2 regions of the Bacillus sp. UMB0893 genome follow, and region 1 is predicted to be linked to the other one. Evidence: predicted binding sites of a transcription regulator. Region 1 holds the regulator's gene; the other holds the start of a gene.
The links. The regulator Rex, encoded in region 1, represses fermentation and respiration genes when NADH is low (regulators of the CRP and FNR family bind a similar motif). The targets are predictions, from matches to a motif close to TTGTGAAATATTTCACAA.
Positions count from the first base shown of each region.

Region 2: a site for Rex is predicted at 2,585-2,602, ahead of yumC (ferredoxin--NADP reductase 2). Genes of this name have one in related genera too.

Region 1 covers NZ_PKLB01000016.1:2,073-9,967, forward strand. Annotated here, with positions in the region: gene tsaE (tRNA (adenosine(37)-N6)-threonylcarbamoyltransferase complex ATPase subunit type 1 TsaE) at 1-109, shown strand, start outside; gene tsaB (tRNA (adenosine(37)-N6)-threonylcarbamoyltransferase complex dimerization subunit type 1 TsaB) at 90-782, shown strand; gene rimI (ribosomal protein S18-alanine N-acetyltransferase) at 814-1,251, shown strand; gene tsaD (tRNA (adenosine(37)-N6)-threonylcarbamoyltransferase complex transferase subunit TsaD) at 1,248-2,267, shown strand; gene CYJ36_RS22825 (ABC-F family ATP-binding cassette domain-containing protein) at 2,712-4,628, opposite strand; gene moaC (cyclic pyranopterin monophosphate synthase MoaC) at 4,781-5,296, shown strand; gene CYJ36_RS22835 (redox-sensing transcriptional repressor Rex) at 5,293-5,934, shown strand; gene CYJ36_RS22840 (twin-arginine translocase TatA/TatE family subunit) at 5,952-6,128, shown strand; gene tatC (twin-arginine translocase subunit TatC) at 6,147-6,896, shown strand; gene CYJ36_RS22850 (YdiK family protein) at 7,108-7,299, opposite strand; gene CYJ36_RS22855 (CPBP family intramembrane glutamic endopeptidase) at 7,302-7,895, opposite strand, start outside.
Region 2 covers NZ_PKLB01000006.1:52,216-60,110, reverse strand. Annotated here, with positions in the region: gene CYJ36_RS13890 (hypothetical protein) at 1-29, opposite strand, end outside; gene CYJ36_RS13885 (hypothetical protein) at 157-1,164, shown strand; gene yumC (ferredoxin--NADP reductase 2) at 1,324-2,319, opposite strand; gene CYJ36_RS13875 (NAD(P)/FAD-dependent oxidoreductase) at 2,706-3,929, shown strand; gene CYJ36_RS13870 (NUDIX domain-containing protein) at 4,099-4,581, shown strand; gene CYJ36_RS23690 (YuiA family protein) at 4,743-4,871, shown strand; gene CYJ36_RS13865 (YuiB family protein) at 4,948-5,265, shown strand; gene CYJ36_RS13860 (3D domain-containing protein) at 5,420-6,121, shown strand; gene CYJ36_RS13855 (cobalamin-binding protein) at 6,324-7,142, opposite strand; gene CYJ36_RS13850 (divergent PAP2 family protein) at 7,156-7,635, opposite strand; gene CYJ36_RS13845 (DUF309 domain-containing protein) at 7,814-7,895, shown strand, end outside.

The sequences.
Region 1 (7,895 bases):
CATTTATCGCACCGAAGATGATGCACGAAAAATAACATTTGAACCTATTGGCGATAAATATATTGGTTTATGTAAGGAGCTCATTTTAAATGAAAGCAATAGCGATTGATACATCCAATCTCACGTTAGGTATTGCCCTTTTAGATGAAACGAAAGTAATTGGGGAATATGTAACAAATCTTAAGAAAAATCATTCTGTCCGTGCGATGCCGGCTGTTGAATGGCTCATGCAAGAGTGCGATACCAAACCGGAGGAACTTGAAAGGGTCATCGTTGCAAAAGGACCTGGATCCTATACAGGCCTGAGAATTGGTGTAAGCATTGCTAAAACGCTTGCTTGGACTTTGAATATTCCGCTTGTCGGTGTCTCAAGTCTTGAGGTGCTTGCGGCCGGCGGAACTTTTTTTAATGGCTTTCTCTGCCCGCTCTTTGATGCGAGACGAGGTCAAGTGTATACAGGCTTGTATGAGTATGGAGAAAATGGCGTTTTTATGAATTGCAGAAAAGATCAAAATGTCTTGCTTTCTGACTGGCTTGAGGAATTAAAAAAGGAAGATAAAAAGATACTTTTCTTAGGGAATGATGTAAGCATGCATCATGAGGTAATTTTGGAAACATTAAAGAGTCAGGCAGTTATTGCAAGCATGACCGAGCATAACCCAAGACCAGCGATGCTTGGGAAAATCGGTTTAACGAAAGAACCAGAGGACATACATACATTTGTGCCGAACTATATCCGTTTAGCAGAGGCAGAAGTAAAATGGTTGGAACAACAGAAATAAGTGGGTGAGAAGGTTGGAGCAGAATACAATCATGATTCGGCTTATGAATGTAAATGATATCGATGCTGTTTACGAAATTGAAACTCAGTCCTTTGCGACTCCGTGGCTGAAGGAATCATTTCATAATGAATTAACGCAAAATCACTTTGCGAAGTACCTTGTCGTTGAATTCGATCAACAAATTATTGGGTACTGCGGTTTGTGGATTATTATGGATGAAGCTCAAGTTACGAATATTGCGGTTCTGCCAGGATTCAGGGGAAATAAGATTGGTGAAACATTGCTTAAACAGGCAATCGGAATGGCAAAAGAGTATGGAGCCGGTAAAATCTCTCTAGAAGTAAGGGTTTCAAATCATGTTGCACAATCTTTATACCGAAAGCTGGGTTTTCAGCCCGGGGGAGTTAGAAAAAGGTATTACACGGATAATGGAGAAGATGCTTTAGTAATGTGGGTGAAATTAAAATGACGAAAAAAGATCAATTTATATTAGGGATTGAGACAAGCTGTGATGAAACAGCTGTATCTATTGTGAAAAATGGACGGGAAATCATTTCAAATGTTGTTGCTTCTCAAATTGAGAGCCATAAACGCTTCGGCGGTGTTGTTCCTGAAATCGCTTCGAGGCATCATGTTGAACAGCTGACACTTGTGCTGGAAGAGGCAATGCAGCAGGCAGATATGACATTTAAAGATTTGGACGCGATTGCTGTTACCGAAGGGCCTGGACTTGTAGGTGCACTGCTGATTGGGGTAAATGCAGCAAAGGCACTCGCTTTTGCCCATCAGCTTCCATTAATAGGCGTACACCATATAGCTGGACATATATATGCCAATCAGCTAATTTCTGAAATGGAGTTTCCTTTGCTTTCGCTTGTTGTTTCAGGCGGGCATACTGAGCTTGTTTATATGAAAGAACACGGATCGTTTGAAGTCATTGGAGAAACATTGGATGATGCAGCAGGAGAAGCCTATGACAAAGTAGCAAGAACACTCCAGCTCCCATATCCGGGAGGGCCTCATATTGACCGAATGGCAATGGAGGGATCACCTGTCTTAAACTTACCGAGAGCCTGGCTTGAGCCTGACTCCTATAACTTTAGTTTCAGCGGTTTAAAATCGGCTGTTATAAACACACTTCATAATGCAGAGCAGCGCGGCGAAGTGATTGATCCAAACGATTTAGCTGCAAGCTTTCAAGCAAGCGTCATTGATGTATTAGTAACAAAAACAGCTTCAGCAGCTGAAAAATACCATGTAAAGCAAGTCCTGCTTGCGGGTGGAGTAGCAGCGAATCGCGGCTTGAGGGCAGCTCTGGAAAGTAAATTCAAAGAATTTCCGACTGTAGAATTGCTGATTCCGCCACTATCGCTTTGTACTGATAATGCGGCAATGATTGCAGCAGCAGGAAGTGTTTTTTATGATAAAGGGATTTCAGGAAATTTGAGAATGAATGCAAATCCAGGTTTGGAATTGCCAAGCTAATATGAGATATTAACACCTTATCCACATGCGTTCTAATAACATGAAGAAGCTTTAAAAAAAGCTTGATGTTTAAGCTCTGAATAACATGTGGATAATGTGGATAAAAGAGTGATATTTTGTGGATAATGTGAATAATAGAGTAGAAACCTTTTATAATAACATTTTTACGTGTGGATAACTAAAAAACAGTGCCAAATTTGGCACTGTTTTTTTGATCTTGCATCTAACTTACAGATTTTATTGATTGTGGATAATGAAATAAGGCTATTTATGATTTGCGCTTTTCGTCTATTTTCAGAATAATAATAATTTCCAGCATCAATGTCTAGCGCAAGCGCCTAACTCCTCGGTCAGAACGGCTCCGCCAAAAAAGTCAAAACCGGACTTTTCCGGCAGATCCTTATCTGCCTGTCGGAGCTGACCAAGGCGCTTACGCTTTTTTTATCAATCCTCTTGAAGCAATTCCCATTCGTTCATAAGGTTTTCTAATTCTGCTTGATAGCCGTCATTTTCAGAATTAATTTCCTGAACCTTTGTATGGTCTTGGTAGATGGCTGGATCACATAATAATTCTTCATTTTTTTCAATCTGCAATTCAATAATAGAGATTCGTTCTTCTACTTCCTGAAGTCTTCTCTGTTTTTGTCTCTCCAACTTTTTGGCTTCTTTATCTTGTTCGTATGATCGTTTATTCTGATTATCTTTAGGTTTGATATCTGGGACCGAATCAAGGTTTGCAAGCTCAAGCTGCTCTGCTTTTTTTGTTTGATAATAATCATAGTCACCTAAAAATTCATATATTCCGCCTGATGATAATTCATAAACTTTTGTAGCGATGCGGTTAATGAAATATCTGTCGTGCGATACGAAAAGAATCGTGCCAGGATAATCAATCAAAGCATTTTCAAGGACTTCTTTGCTGTCAAGGTCGAGATGGTTTGTCGGCTCATCAAGTATTAGCAAATTAGCCTTTTGAAGCATGAGCTTTGCAAGAGCCAATCTTGCTTTTTGACCGCCGCTTAAAGTAGAAACGTTCTTAAGAACATCATCACCTGAAAATAGGAAATTTCCAAGAACGGTCCGAATTTCTTTTTCAGGCAACAACGGATATTCATCCCAAAGCTCATCAAGCACACGTTTATTCGATGTTAAATTAGCCTGTTCCTGGTCATAGTAGCCAATTTTTACACCAGAACCAATTTCAAAAGCCCCACGAAAGGGAGTCATTTTTTGAATGATGGTTTTTAAAAGTGTTGATTTTCCAATACCATTTGGCCCTACAAGAGCAATGCTGTCTCCTCTATTGATTGAAAACGAGACGTTTGAAATGATGGGTGATTCCCCATCATACGAAACGGCAATGTCCTTTGCTTTCAAAACATCATTGCCGCTCTGCCTTTCAATATCAAACCTGAAATGAGCAGACTTTTCATCGCCTAATGGCCTGTCCATCAATTCCATTCGGTCAAGTTTTTTTCTGCGGCTTTGAGCACGCTTTGTTGTTGAGGCCCTCGCCATATTTTTTTGAATAAAGTCTTTCAGTTTCGCTACTTCATCCTGCTGTTTTTCGTATAGCTTTAATTCGCGCTCATAATTGTCAGCGCTTTGCTGCAGGTAGCTGCTGTAGTTTCCAGTATATTTGATGCTTGTCGTCCGGGAAATTTCATACACTTGACTGACCACTTTATCAAGAAAGTAGCGGTCGTGCGAGACGATTAAAATAGCGCCGGGATAACTTTGCAAATATTGCTCAAGCCAAGACAGTGTCTCAATGTCAAGATGGTTTGTCGGCTCATCAAGGACTAATAAATCCGGACTGGTTAAGAGTAATTTTCCGAGTGCCAATCGCGTTTTCTGTCCGCCGCTTAACGATTGAATCGGGGCAGAGACATCAAACTTGGAAAATCCGAGTCCGTGAAGGACAGAGCGGATATCTGCTTCGTATTGGTAGCCGCCTTTTTCCTTAAAATCAATCTGAAGACGATCGTACTCTTTCAGATATTGTTCAAACTCCCGTTCAGATGGATCTGTATTTGCCATCTTTTGTTCGAGATCACGCATCTTCATTTCCATATCTTTTAAAAATTGAAAAACAGACAGCATTTCATCCCAAATGGAAAGATTAGACTCAAGACCTGTATCCTGTGCAAGATATCCAATCGAAACGCCTTTAGGTTTAATAATCTCTCCGGATTCATAAGAAAGCTGGCCTGCTATAATCTTCAGCAATGTTGATTTGCCGGCGCCATTGCGTCCTACTAGTGCAATTTTGTCGCGTGTTTGAATTTCCAGCTTAATATTCGATAATATGAGATCAGCAGCAAAATATTTTGACAGCTGGTTTATTTGTAGCAAAATCATGTATTTTCACCTCAGGCTATGATAGTTTAAGTGTAGCTCATCAAAGAGGGAGCCGCAATGATTGTACCTCTTGCAGGGCAAACATTTGTAACAATAAGTAAAAAGACAGATTTGATAAAATAGTGTATAGTCTAGTATGAGGGGCGTAAAAGATGTCAAATTTTACTCATTTTAACCAGCAGGGCAGAGCCAAAATGGTTGATATATCGAATAAGCAAGATTCTGTACGTACAGCTGTTGCAAGGTCCAGCGTCGTAATGAAGAAACATGTATATGAACAAATCGTAAATCAAAAGCTTAAGAAGGGTGATGTGCTTGCTGTTGCCCAGGTAGCTGGTATAATGGCAGCAAAGAACACCTGGAATATCGTTCCGATGTGCCATCCAATTCCACTAAAAGGAATCAATTTAGAATATCAGTGGAAAATAGAAGGTGAACTCTATCATCTGGAGATTGCTTCGACTGTAAAAACAACAGGGAGTACAGGTGTTGAAATGGAAGCGCTAACTTCTGTTTCTGTCTGCGCACTGACTGTATATGATATGTGTAAAGCACTAGATAAAGGGTTAATAATCGGTCCTGCCTATCTGTCTGAGAAAACAGGAGGAAAAAGCGGGGATTATAAACGAGAGGAACCTGTAGCTTTGAATGTGGGGGATAGAATGTGAACAACATTGAACAATCGAAGATTCCGCAAGCTACTGCCAAGCGCTTGCCATTATACTATCGTTTTTTAAAAAACTTGCATGCATCCGGCAAGCAGCGTGTTTCATCTGCTGAGTTAAGTGATGCGGTCAAAGTAGATTCTGCAACGATCCGCAGGGATTTTTCCTACTTTGGAGCTCTTGGGAAAAAAGGATATGGGTATAATGTAAATTATCTTCTTTCTTTTTTCAGAAAAACGCTCGACCAGGATGAGGTTACGAAAGTTACGTTAATTGGAGTAGGTAATTTAGGCACAGCCTTTTTGCACTATAACTTCACTAAGAATAACAATACGGTAATCTCACTTGCATTTGATGTGGATGAAGAAAAAATCGGCACTGAAATTGGCGATGTTCCAATTTTAAATTTAAACGATTTAGAGGAAAAGCTTCCTAAAGACGTGACAGTCGCTATTTTGACGGTTCCTGCACACGTGGCCCAATCGATTACAGACAGGCTGATTGCAAAAGGAATAAAAGGAATACTTAATTTTACACCTGCCAGATTGAATGTTCCTGAAGAAATCAGGATTCATCATATTGATTTAGCTGTTGAGCTGCAATCGCTCGTTTACTTTTTGAAGCATTATCCAAACGCTTAAGAACAGGGGTGAATGAAATGCCGAATATCGGCTTTGGAAGTTTGTTGTTAATTGTTTTTGCAGCACTCTTAATTTTTGGTCCAAAGAAGCTGCCTGAGCTTGGAAAAGCAGTGGGCAACTCATTGCGCGAGTTTAAACAAGCGACGAAAAATCTAGCGGACGACGATGATGATAAAAAGAATGAAGAGAAGTAAGATAGGATGAAAGCTATCATGAAACAAAACGAAATGTCGGTTTACGATCACATTGCCGAATTGAGGAAAAGGCTGATCATAACGGTCTTTTTCCTGTTCCTTTCTGTGATTGCCGGCTTTTTAGTAGCAAAGCCAATTATTATCTATTTGCAGCATACGAATGAGGCTCAGAATTTAACGCTGAATTCCTTTCGTATGACAGATCCGCTTATGGTTTATATGCAATTCTCATTTATTATTGCTTTTATTATTACATCACCGATCATACTCTATCAGCTGTGGGCTTTTGTGAGTCCTGGTCTTTACGAAAAGGAAAGAAGAGTTACGCTAAGCTATATTCCGATTTCGATCGGATTGTTTCTTGCAGGCATTAGCTTTTCTTATTTTCTATTATTCCCCTTCATCGTAGACTTTATGGAAGAATTCTCCAACGATTTGGAGATTCAGCAGGTGATTGGGATTAATGAGTATTTTCAGTTTTTAATTCAATTAACCGTTCCGTTTGGTTTGCTGTTTCAGCTTCCGGTAGTTATCATGTTTTTAACGAGGCTCGGCATTGTAACGCCGATGTTTCTAGCGAAAATCAGGAAATATGCTTATTTTGCTCTGCTCGTAATTGCAGCATTAATAACACCGCCTGAGCTTGTCTCGCATCTGATGGTATCGGTGCCGTTGTTTATCCTTTATGAAATAAGCATAGTTGTATCAAGATTTGCTTATCGAAAGGCACAGAAGGTACAGTTTGAAGAAGCAAATAAAGAAGGGTGATCCAATTGGCTGCATTCAGCATGCCTTGGACCACCCTGTTTTTACTACTTGGCTGTTTTCGCATAGATTGTTGTTTCTATTAGTAAGATTTATTCACGTTTATCATGAGAATTTCGTACTCTTTTCTACTAATATTACTAGAAGCTATTCCTTAATTAACGATTGAATACACTAAATACGAAAGAACAGCAATAAACCCTTAGCAAAGAGCCTATTTCTTTTTCTTTTTAAAAGAGAGATTAAACATTCTAAGCGCTACTCCCAGATCAAACGTAGCGATGAGCATAAGCAGGATTGTCGGGAACGACCATAGTCCTTCACCTGAACTGTTAACCGCAAGATAGGTAAACAGAATGCCCATTGATAAGTAAAAAATCCCCATTGAAATTGGGCTTGTTCTCATTCTTACATGCCTCCAAAAATAAATTGCATTTGTTCCGCCTGCTTCAGCATCTCCTCAAGCTGTTCCCTGTTAGTTTGCAGAATGACGACAAACGTATTCATCGCAACATGCGCAAAAATAGGAACTAAGATTCGTTTCGTTTTTACATATAGAAAGGCAAACACAAACCCCATAGATCCGTATAGCAGAACGTGCTGAGGTTCACCATGGACCAGTGCAAACACAAGTGAACTGATTAGTGCGGATAAAAAGAAATTAATCCGCTGATACAAGACCCCGAATAAGATCTTTCTGAAAATAATTTCTTCCAAAATCGGCCCAATGATGGATGTGACGAGAATCAATAGAGGTGTAACCTGCAAAACCTCCATGATGACCTTCGTGTTTTCCGACTCGCCTTCAATTCCAAAAACCTGAATTTCGATATTTGCTGCCAGGACCTGAACGAACAGTGCCATAAAAACCCCGCCGACTGCCCACAAGACTGAAGTGCTGACAGGTGAGGCATCTCCTCTGAATTCATTGCTTTTAAAATGATTGCGAAGAAGGAGCAGAACAATGGCGAATGCAACCGCAAAGCTTGCAACCGTCCAGTA
Region 2 (7,895 bases), on a different contig from region 1:
ATCAAGCATAATATATATTTTATTTTCAATTTAACGGACCCCCTTTTCAAATCATAGTCGCAATTATTTGTAAAAATGTTACTAAAAGGCAGCGAAAACAAAGGACAAACGCCTGGCATATAGTATGGGTGAATGAATTGAGAAGGGAGCCAGAAAATGAATTACTATGATAATCCATATCCATATCAAATGTATAATCAGTACCGACTGTCCTCAACAGATGAATTAAATGAAGGATTGTATAAATGGGTGAAAGTAACTTTTACAAATGGTACGGAAAAAGAAGTCTTTATTTTTTACTTAGATAAACCATCAGGTGCCGTTTTCATGTTATCTTTTCCGGCATTAACAACTAGTCAAGTGAATGTAAACGATATAAAAAGCTTGGAAGTCTTAAACGAACCTCCTAAATTTGAAGAGGAAGAAGCAGCAGCGCCTGAATCGGAAGGACAAAATGGAGACGGCGGGCAGGAAGAACAAGAACAGCCAGATCCTTTCGAGCAAGCGGGTCAAGGCAGCGGCGGAGAGCCAGGTTCAGGATCGGGAACTGCAGGCGGCCAGGGAAGTCCGTTTGGTCAAATGCCGGGAAGCGGTCAGAATGGCGGAATGCAGGGCGGCCAGGGAAGCACGTTCGGTCAAATGCCGGGAAGCGGTCAGAATGGCGGAATGCAGGGCGGCCAGGGAAGCACGTTCGGTCAAATGCCGGGCAGCGGTCAGAATGGCGGAATGCAGGGAGGCCAAGAAAGTCCGTTTGGTCAAATGCCGGGAAGCGGTCAGAATGGCGGAATGCAGGGCGGCCAAGGAAGTCCGTTTGGCCAGATGCCGGGCAGCGGTCAGAATGGCGGAATGCAGGGAGGCCAAGGAAGTCCGTTTGGTCAAATGCCGGGAAGCGGTCAGAATGGCGGAATGCAGGGAGGCCAGGAAAGTCCGTTCGGTCAAATGCCGGGAAGCGGTCAGAATGGCGGAATGCAGGGAGGCCAGGAAAGTCCGTTCGGCCAGATGCCGGGAAGCGGTCAGAATGGCGGAATGCAGGGAGGCCAGGGAAGTCCGTTCGGTCAAATGCCGGGAAGCGATCAAAGCGGCATGCCGTTTGGCGGTCAGAGATATCAGCATCCTAATCATCCGGTGTTTTACAATCCATATAGCTACTATTGGCAGCAGTAGTTTTGCGAATATAGCTTCAATTTAGGCGAATATACAAGGATATTAAGCGAATAAAAGAATAAGCTTATACGAAGGATTTCCGCACGGAATACCGTTATTAAGGATGGAGATTTTCCCATAAAAAAGAGGAAAAGCAAATGGCTTTTCCTCAAAAAGTGATTATTTTTCAAACAAGCTTGTGCTGTGAAGCGGCTGAACACGCGCTTTTGGATCCATGTAGGCCTTTGCATTGTTAACGGCTGTTGGAGCTTCGCCAAATCCGCTGGCAATCAGTTTTACTTTGCCCTCGTATGTGCAGATATCTCCTGCAGCGTAAATGCCTGGGATATTTGTTTCCATTTTGCTGTTTACGACAATTGAGTTTTTCTCAATTTCAAGACCCCAGTTTTTGATTGGGCCAAGAGATGAAACAAAGCCGAAGTTGACGATGACAGAATCAACTTCGATAACTTCCTTGTGATCGCCTTTTACTTCTTCTAAGACGACTTGCTCAATTTTACCTTCACCAGTTAATTCTTTTGGAATGTATGGGGTGAGCACTTGTACTTTTGAGTTGTTCAAGTTTTCAACACTGTGCTCATGAGCACGGAATTTATCTCTTCTGTGCACAAGTGTCACTTTTTCAGCAATTGGTTCAAGCATAAGTGACCAGTCAACAGCAGAATCTCCGCCGCCGCAAACAAGAACTCGTTGATCTGCAAATTGATTTAAGTCGTCAATGAAGTAATGAAGGTTGCTTTTTTCAAAAGAAGCAGCTTCTTCAAGTTCAATTTTGCGAGGCTGAAATGCTCCATTGCCTGCAGTGATAACAATCGTTTTAGAATAATGCACTTCTTGATCTGTCGTTAATTTGAAGATGCTGTCAGCTTGTTTTTCAACTGTATCTACGGCTTGTTCCAAACATATAGTAGGATCAAACTGCGCCATCTGTTCTTTAAGGTTATTCACTAACTCCTGAGCGCGAACTTTTGGAAATCCTGCAACATCGTATATGTATTTTTCAGGATATAAGGCAGAAAGCTGGCCGCCGAGCTGAGGTAAGCTTTCGATGATTTTTACTGAAGCCTGACGCATGCCGCCGTAAAAAGCTGTAAACAGCCCCACTGGTCCGCCGCCGATGATCGTTATATCGTATACTTTTGTGTCTTCCTTCACAAATATCCCCTCACTTGTAATTGATAATAGTTCTTAATTATAACATATCATATCTCTTTAATCTTTTCATCTGGTAATTGATTAAAGAAATGTGTGATTGTCAGATGAATATGATTATTATAGAGAATGTTTTTATTTTTGTAAAATTCTTAACGTTTTTAATCCTTTAATTTAGTCTTGAAAAAAATATAGCAAATGCTATTATGGAATATAGGCATTATTTATATTCTACTTAATTACAAGCAGTGCATTATTTTGAAAAGTTAAGTGAAGATTTTCACATACTTTTTTATGCAAAACAAAATAAAATGCGGTGAAGTAGCGGAAGATAAGCAAAATAGAACTTATCTGATACTTTACAGCAAAATTCAGAAAAAAAGGTGGATGTGATTCGGTTGAGAAAGCCCAAAATAGTAGTTTTAGGTGCAGGTTACGGCGGATTAATGGCAGTTACTCGTCTTCAAAAAGCGATTGGTGTAAACGAAGCAGATCTTACATTAGTTAACAAAAATGATTACCACTATGAAACAACATGGCTTCATGAAGCGTCAGCAGGTACATTGCATCATGATAAAGCAAGATATCAAGTAAAAGATGTTATTGATAACAGCCGTGTGAAATTTGTGAAAGATACAGTTGTTTCTATCAATAAAGATGAAAAGAAAATCGTCCTTTCAAATGGCGAGCTTGAGTATGATTACCTTGTAATTTCTCTTGGATCAAATCCTGAAACATTCGGAATCAAAGGGTTGAAAGAGTATGCTTTCGGCATTACAAATATCAATTCAGCACGCCAATTGCGCGAGCATATCGAATATCAATTTGCTACTTACAATACAGAAGAAGTTAAACGCGATCAGCGTTTAGCGATCGTTGTGGGCGGAGCCGGCTTTACTGGCATCGAGTTCCTTGGCGAGCTTGCTAATCGTGTTCCAGAGCTTTGCCGCGAGTATGACATTGACCATAAGAAAGTCCGCATTATCTGTGTAGAAGCTGCACCAACAGCTCTTCCTGGATTTGATCCTGAATTAGTAGAGTATGCTGTAAACCATTTAGAGCGCAAAGGTGTCGAGTTTAAAATTGGCACAGCGATCAAAGAATGCGTAGAAGACGGCATTATTGTTGCAAAAGATGATGTGATGGAAGAACTTAAAGCTGATACAGTAGTATGGGCTGCAGGTGTTCGCGGAAACAGCATCGTTGAAGAAGCAGGCTTCGAAAACATGCGCGGACGTGTAAAAGTTGACTCTTACTTAAGAGCTCCAGGTCACGAAGATGTCTTCATCATTGGCGACTGTTCATTAGTCATCAACGAAGAAATCAATCGTCCATATCCTCCAACAGCTCAAATTGCTATGCAGCAAGGTATCACAGCGGCTAAAAATATTGCAGTAGCTGTTCGCGATCAAGGTGAAATGGAAGAATTCAAACCAGACATCAAAGGTACAGTTGCTTCACTTGGCGAAAATGATGCTGTAGGTATGGTTTTTGGCAAGAAAGTAATGGGAACAAAAGCGTCATTCATGAAGAAAATGATTGATAACCGGGCCCTCTTAATGGTTGGCGGTGCAGGGTTAGTCGTTAAAAAAGGTAAATTTAAATTTTTCTAAAATCAGAGTAAAATAAAAGACAAGAGCGATAAGCTTTTGTCTTTTTTTAGTTTAAAGTTTTACTCAGTATATAGGTCTAGCGGAAGCGCCGGACTTCTGACAAGGAATATTCAATATCAAATCTTTCACTAAGGCGTGTGTGCCTTTGTGATAAAAAGGGAGAGTTACCGTGTCAAATAAAAGAGGGAATGTATGGATTGCCGTTTCGGGTGTAGTAGAAAATGAGAATGGTGACTGGCTCGTCGTAAAAAAGAAGTATGGCGGACTAAAAGGAAAATGGTCATTTCCTGCAGGATTCGTCGATGAAGGAGAAACACTGGATGAAGCGATTGTCCGTGAAATCTTCGAAGAAACAGGAATTGAAGCAGAGGTTCAAGGTGTCATTGGCATTCGTTCAGGTGTGATACAAGATAAAATAAGCGATAATATGATTATTTTTAAATTAAAAGCACACACTTCGAGGGTTATTGTTCAAGAAGCAGAGCTATTTGAGGCGGCCTTCATTTCTCCTGAATTACTGAAGAATGATGAGAATTCCTCCTTGCTGCTGCAGTCTTTTGCAGAAGAAGCATTTGAAAAAATCCTCTTTAAAATAGACGGTCTTAACCCTGGAGAACAGTTTGGATATACAGCATATCGTATATTTTTATAATTTTCAAAATAATAAGAAAAATTGAGATATTAGAAGATAAAGCTTGATGTATTCGCTTACATCAACAATCTCGTCAGATTTTCTGCCTTTATCCTTTACAAAGAACCTGATATAGTATCTTCAACATCTAAAAAGAGCATCTTTATATAGGGGGAAAAGAGATGATAAAGACATCTGCTATCGAAAAGAAAGAATGTCCATATTGTTCAGGCAAAGGTTATTTCCAGCTGCTTCTCGGCGGTTCTGAGACGTGCGATTGCTGCCATGGAACAGGGAAGAAGTCGTCATAAAACGTTCAATGTTTTTAAGATTGACTGGCTATCGCTAGTTCAGTACACTTAAATAGGTGTACTGGAGGTGATAGACATGTTTTTACCTGTATTGGTCATATCAATGCTTTTATTCTTTGTTTTATTTTTTGGAATCGGTTTCTTGCTGAACATGCTCCTTCGCATGTCTTGGATCATGGCTATTATCTATCCGATCGTTTGTATTTTGATTGTAGATAAGGTGAAGGTGTCACAATACTTTACCTCACCAGGATCTTCTTTTTCTGCTTTAGGAGAGCGTATTCTATCTCTCGCTTTGGCAGATATCTTAATATTAGTATGCGGTTTTATAGGAGCCATCGTATCAGGCGTTGTTATTAAAATGCTTCGCAAAAGAGGATATCAAATGTTTTAAAAAGGGTGATCTGTACATGGTGTACAGGTCTTTTTATTTTGCTTAAAAAACGCCTATCACTAAAACTTGTAAAATATGGATTCCGCTCCATCTTGAATATTTCGTTTGAATTTTGGAAACGATTATTGATGTGAGAGGAGTGAACAGATCGTAAATGGATAGGATGAAAACATGGTCAAGGCGATTATTAATGACTCTTTTGTTCATAATAGCGCTTGTGACCACTTTAAAAGCTTTTTCAGGTGTGGAGGCAAAGGATTTGTCAACTATGGCTGGATGGAATGAAGCGGGAATGGATTCTGCGAACCATCCGTACAAGCTGACAGGACTTATTTTCAAGGTCATTCACAATGAAAAAAGTGTTGCAACTTCTATCTCTGCAAGCGGCGAAACCGTAAATAAGGAATTGGCGCTTGAAGATGAAATTGACTGGTCACAGTACCCAAAGAAAGAAGTAACAGCTACCGGATATACAGCAGGCTATGAATCCACAGGGAAATATCCTGAGCATCCGGAATACGGCATTACGTATTCGGGTGTAAAAGTGAAAAGAGACTTGTACTCAACTGTAGCAGCTGATTTAAATGTGTTTCCAATCGGAACCATATTATTTATTCCTGGATATGGCTTCGGTGTTGTGGCAGACAAAGGAGGAGCAATTAAGGGGAATAAGCTGGATCTTTATTATGATACCGTTGATGATGTATTTAATAGCTGGGGCAAAAAAACACTAGACATATATATCGTTCAAAAAGGAAATGGGCGATTGACTGAAAATGAATTGACGAAATTAAACGAGAATAAAACGATGCAGGCATTTCGTCAAAAATACATGAAGCCAAAAACGAAAAGTTAATAAGCGACAGCAAGATTGCTGTGGGAATTCCATAGCTCTTTTTTGTGTGAAAGTCATAGGATAAATCCTAAAAAGTCACTTAATTTAGGAACCTGCCCCAAATACGAAAAGCTCAGGTTTCATAACCTGAGCTTTTCTATCTTTTTTCGAAATAGAGTTCGTTATTTCTGCTAAAGAGAGTATATGGGGCATCAAAGAGCACCTATTTCATTGAGTACATTAATTCATCTTTTTCATCAACCTGTGAATGGTGTTCTGGATGAAGTATGGCAGCCAGTTTAGCAAGACCCGCTAAAAGACGGGGGGAAGGTCTGCAATAGAGCTGTTCTTCAAGCAAATGAATTCTGTTTTCTATTACTGCTGTGATGCTTTCTGAAGATGCACGCTTAAGTACGTGCTGGGCCTTCATTCTGCTTTGTTTGACACCAACCCAGGCGAGGCAAATATGATCTGGATTTCTGCGTGCAACGTCGTCCCAGTCAGTTTGTACACTGGCAAGCTCCACATCGCTGAAAATGTTGCGTCCGCCTGCTAATTCACACATTTCAGTCAGCCAGTTCACTTTACCTGGCGTGAAGATTGGATTAGGCCACCATTCAAAATAAACGGAGGGGTAATCTGTCAGTTCAGCTGATTTTTCTTTGTAAGAATCGATAATCTGATGATAGCGTGCAGCAACTTCCTGTGCTTCTTTTTCTTTGCCGGCTGCGATGCCAACTGTTATTAGGTCATTGCCTATATCTTTAAAAGACTGCGGATTTAAAACGAGATGCGGAATCTTTCTTTTTTTTAGTTCTTCTACGTTTTTTTCCATACCAGGAACGCTTAATGAGGCAAGGACGAGGTCTGGCTCCATTTGCTCCACCAGATTCATATCAATGGATAAGTCAGGTCCTAAACGCGGTAGGCCGTTCACCTGCTGCGGCCAGTCTGAAAAGTCATCAACCGCAATTAGCTCATCAGTAAGACCCAAATATGCTGCTAGCTCCGTATTGCTTGGACAAATAGATATAAGTCTCATATCACTCACTCCTCTACAGGATGATAAGGTAATGTAAAAACAAGGTTAATAAAATCCCTGTTAATCCTCCAAAAAATACTTCGATGGGCTGATGTCCCAAAAGCTCCTTCAATTTCTTTTGTTTTTCTTTTTCTTCTTGCTGCGGCCATGATTTTGCCTCACCGACAAATGTATTAAAATCAGTGACGAGTTTATTTAAAACAGTGGCCTGTTCCCCGGCGTGTCTTCGCACTCCCGTAGCATCAAACATCGTAATGATGGCAAATACCGCTGATACTGCAAAAAGGGATGAGGTAAGCCCATTATCAAGCGCTACTCCGGTTGCAAGTGCGGTGACTGCTGCTGAATGGGAGCTTGGCATTCCTCCTGTGCTCGTAATAAGCGTCCAATCAACTTTGCGTGTTATCGCATAAGTGATCGGGACTTTAACAAACTGTGCGAAGAAAATAGCTGCCAAAGAAGCAAGTAAAGGGAAGTTCAGAAATAGCTCCATGAAGTCGGACATCCTTTCAGTTCAAAAATGAAATCTTTGTTACATTATAAATCAATTTGTTCCCCTTGTAAGGGTATAGTTCCATTCAATCAGGTCCTTATCCTCTATCATTTGTTCAAATAGTATAAAAACATTTTCTCCTTTGATACAATGAAGTCAGTGAGAGGGGTGCCGGATCATGTCTCTTTATCCAATGGAATATTACGAATTTTTCGTTCATTTTAATGAAGGCGATTATTATACTTGTCATGATTTGCTTG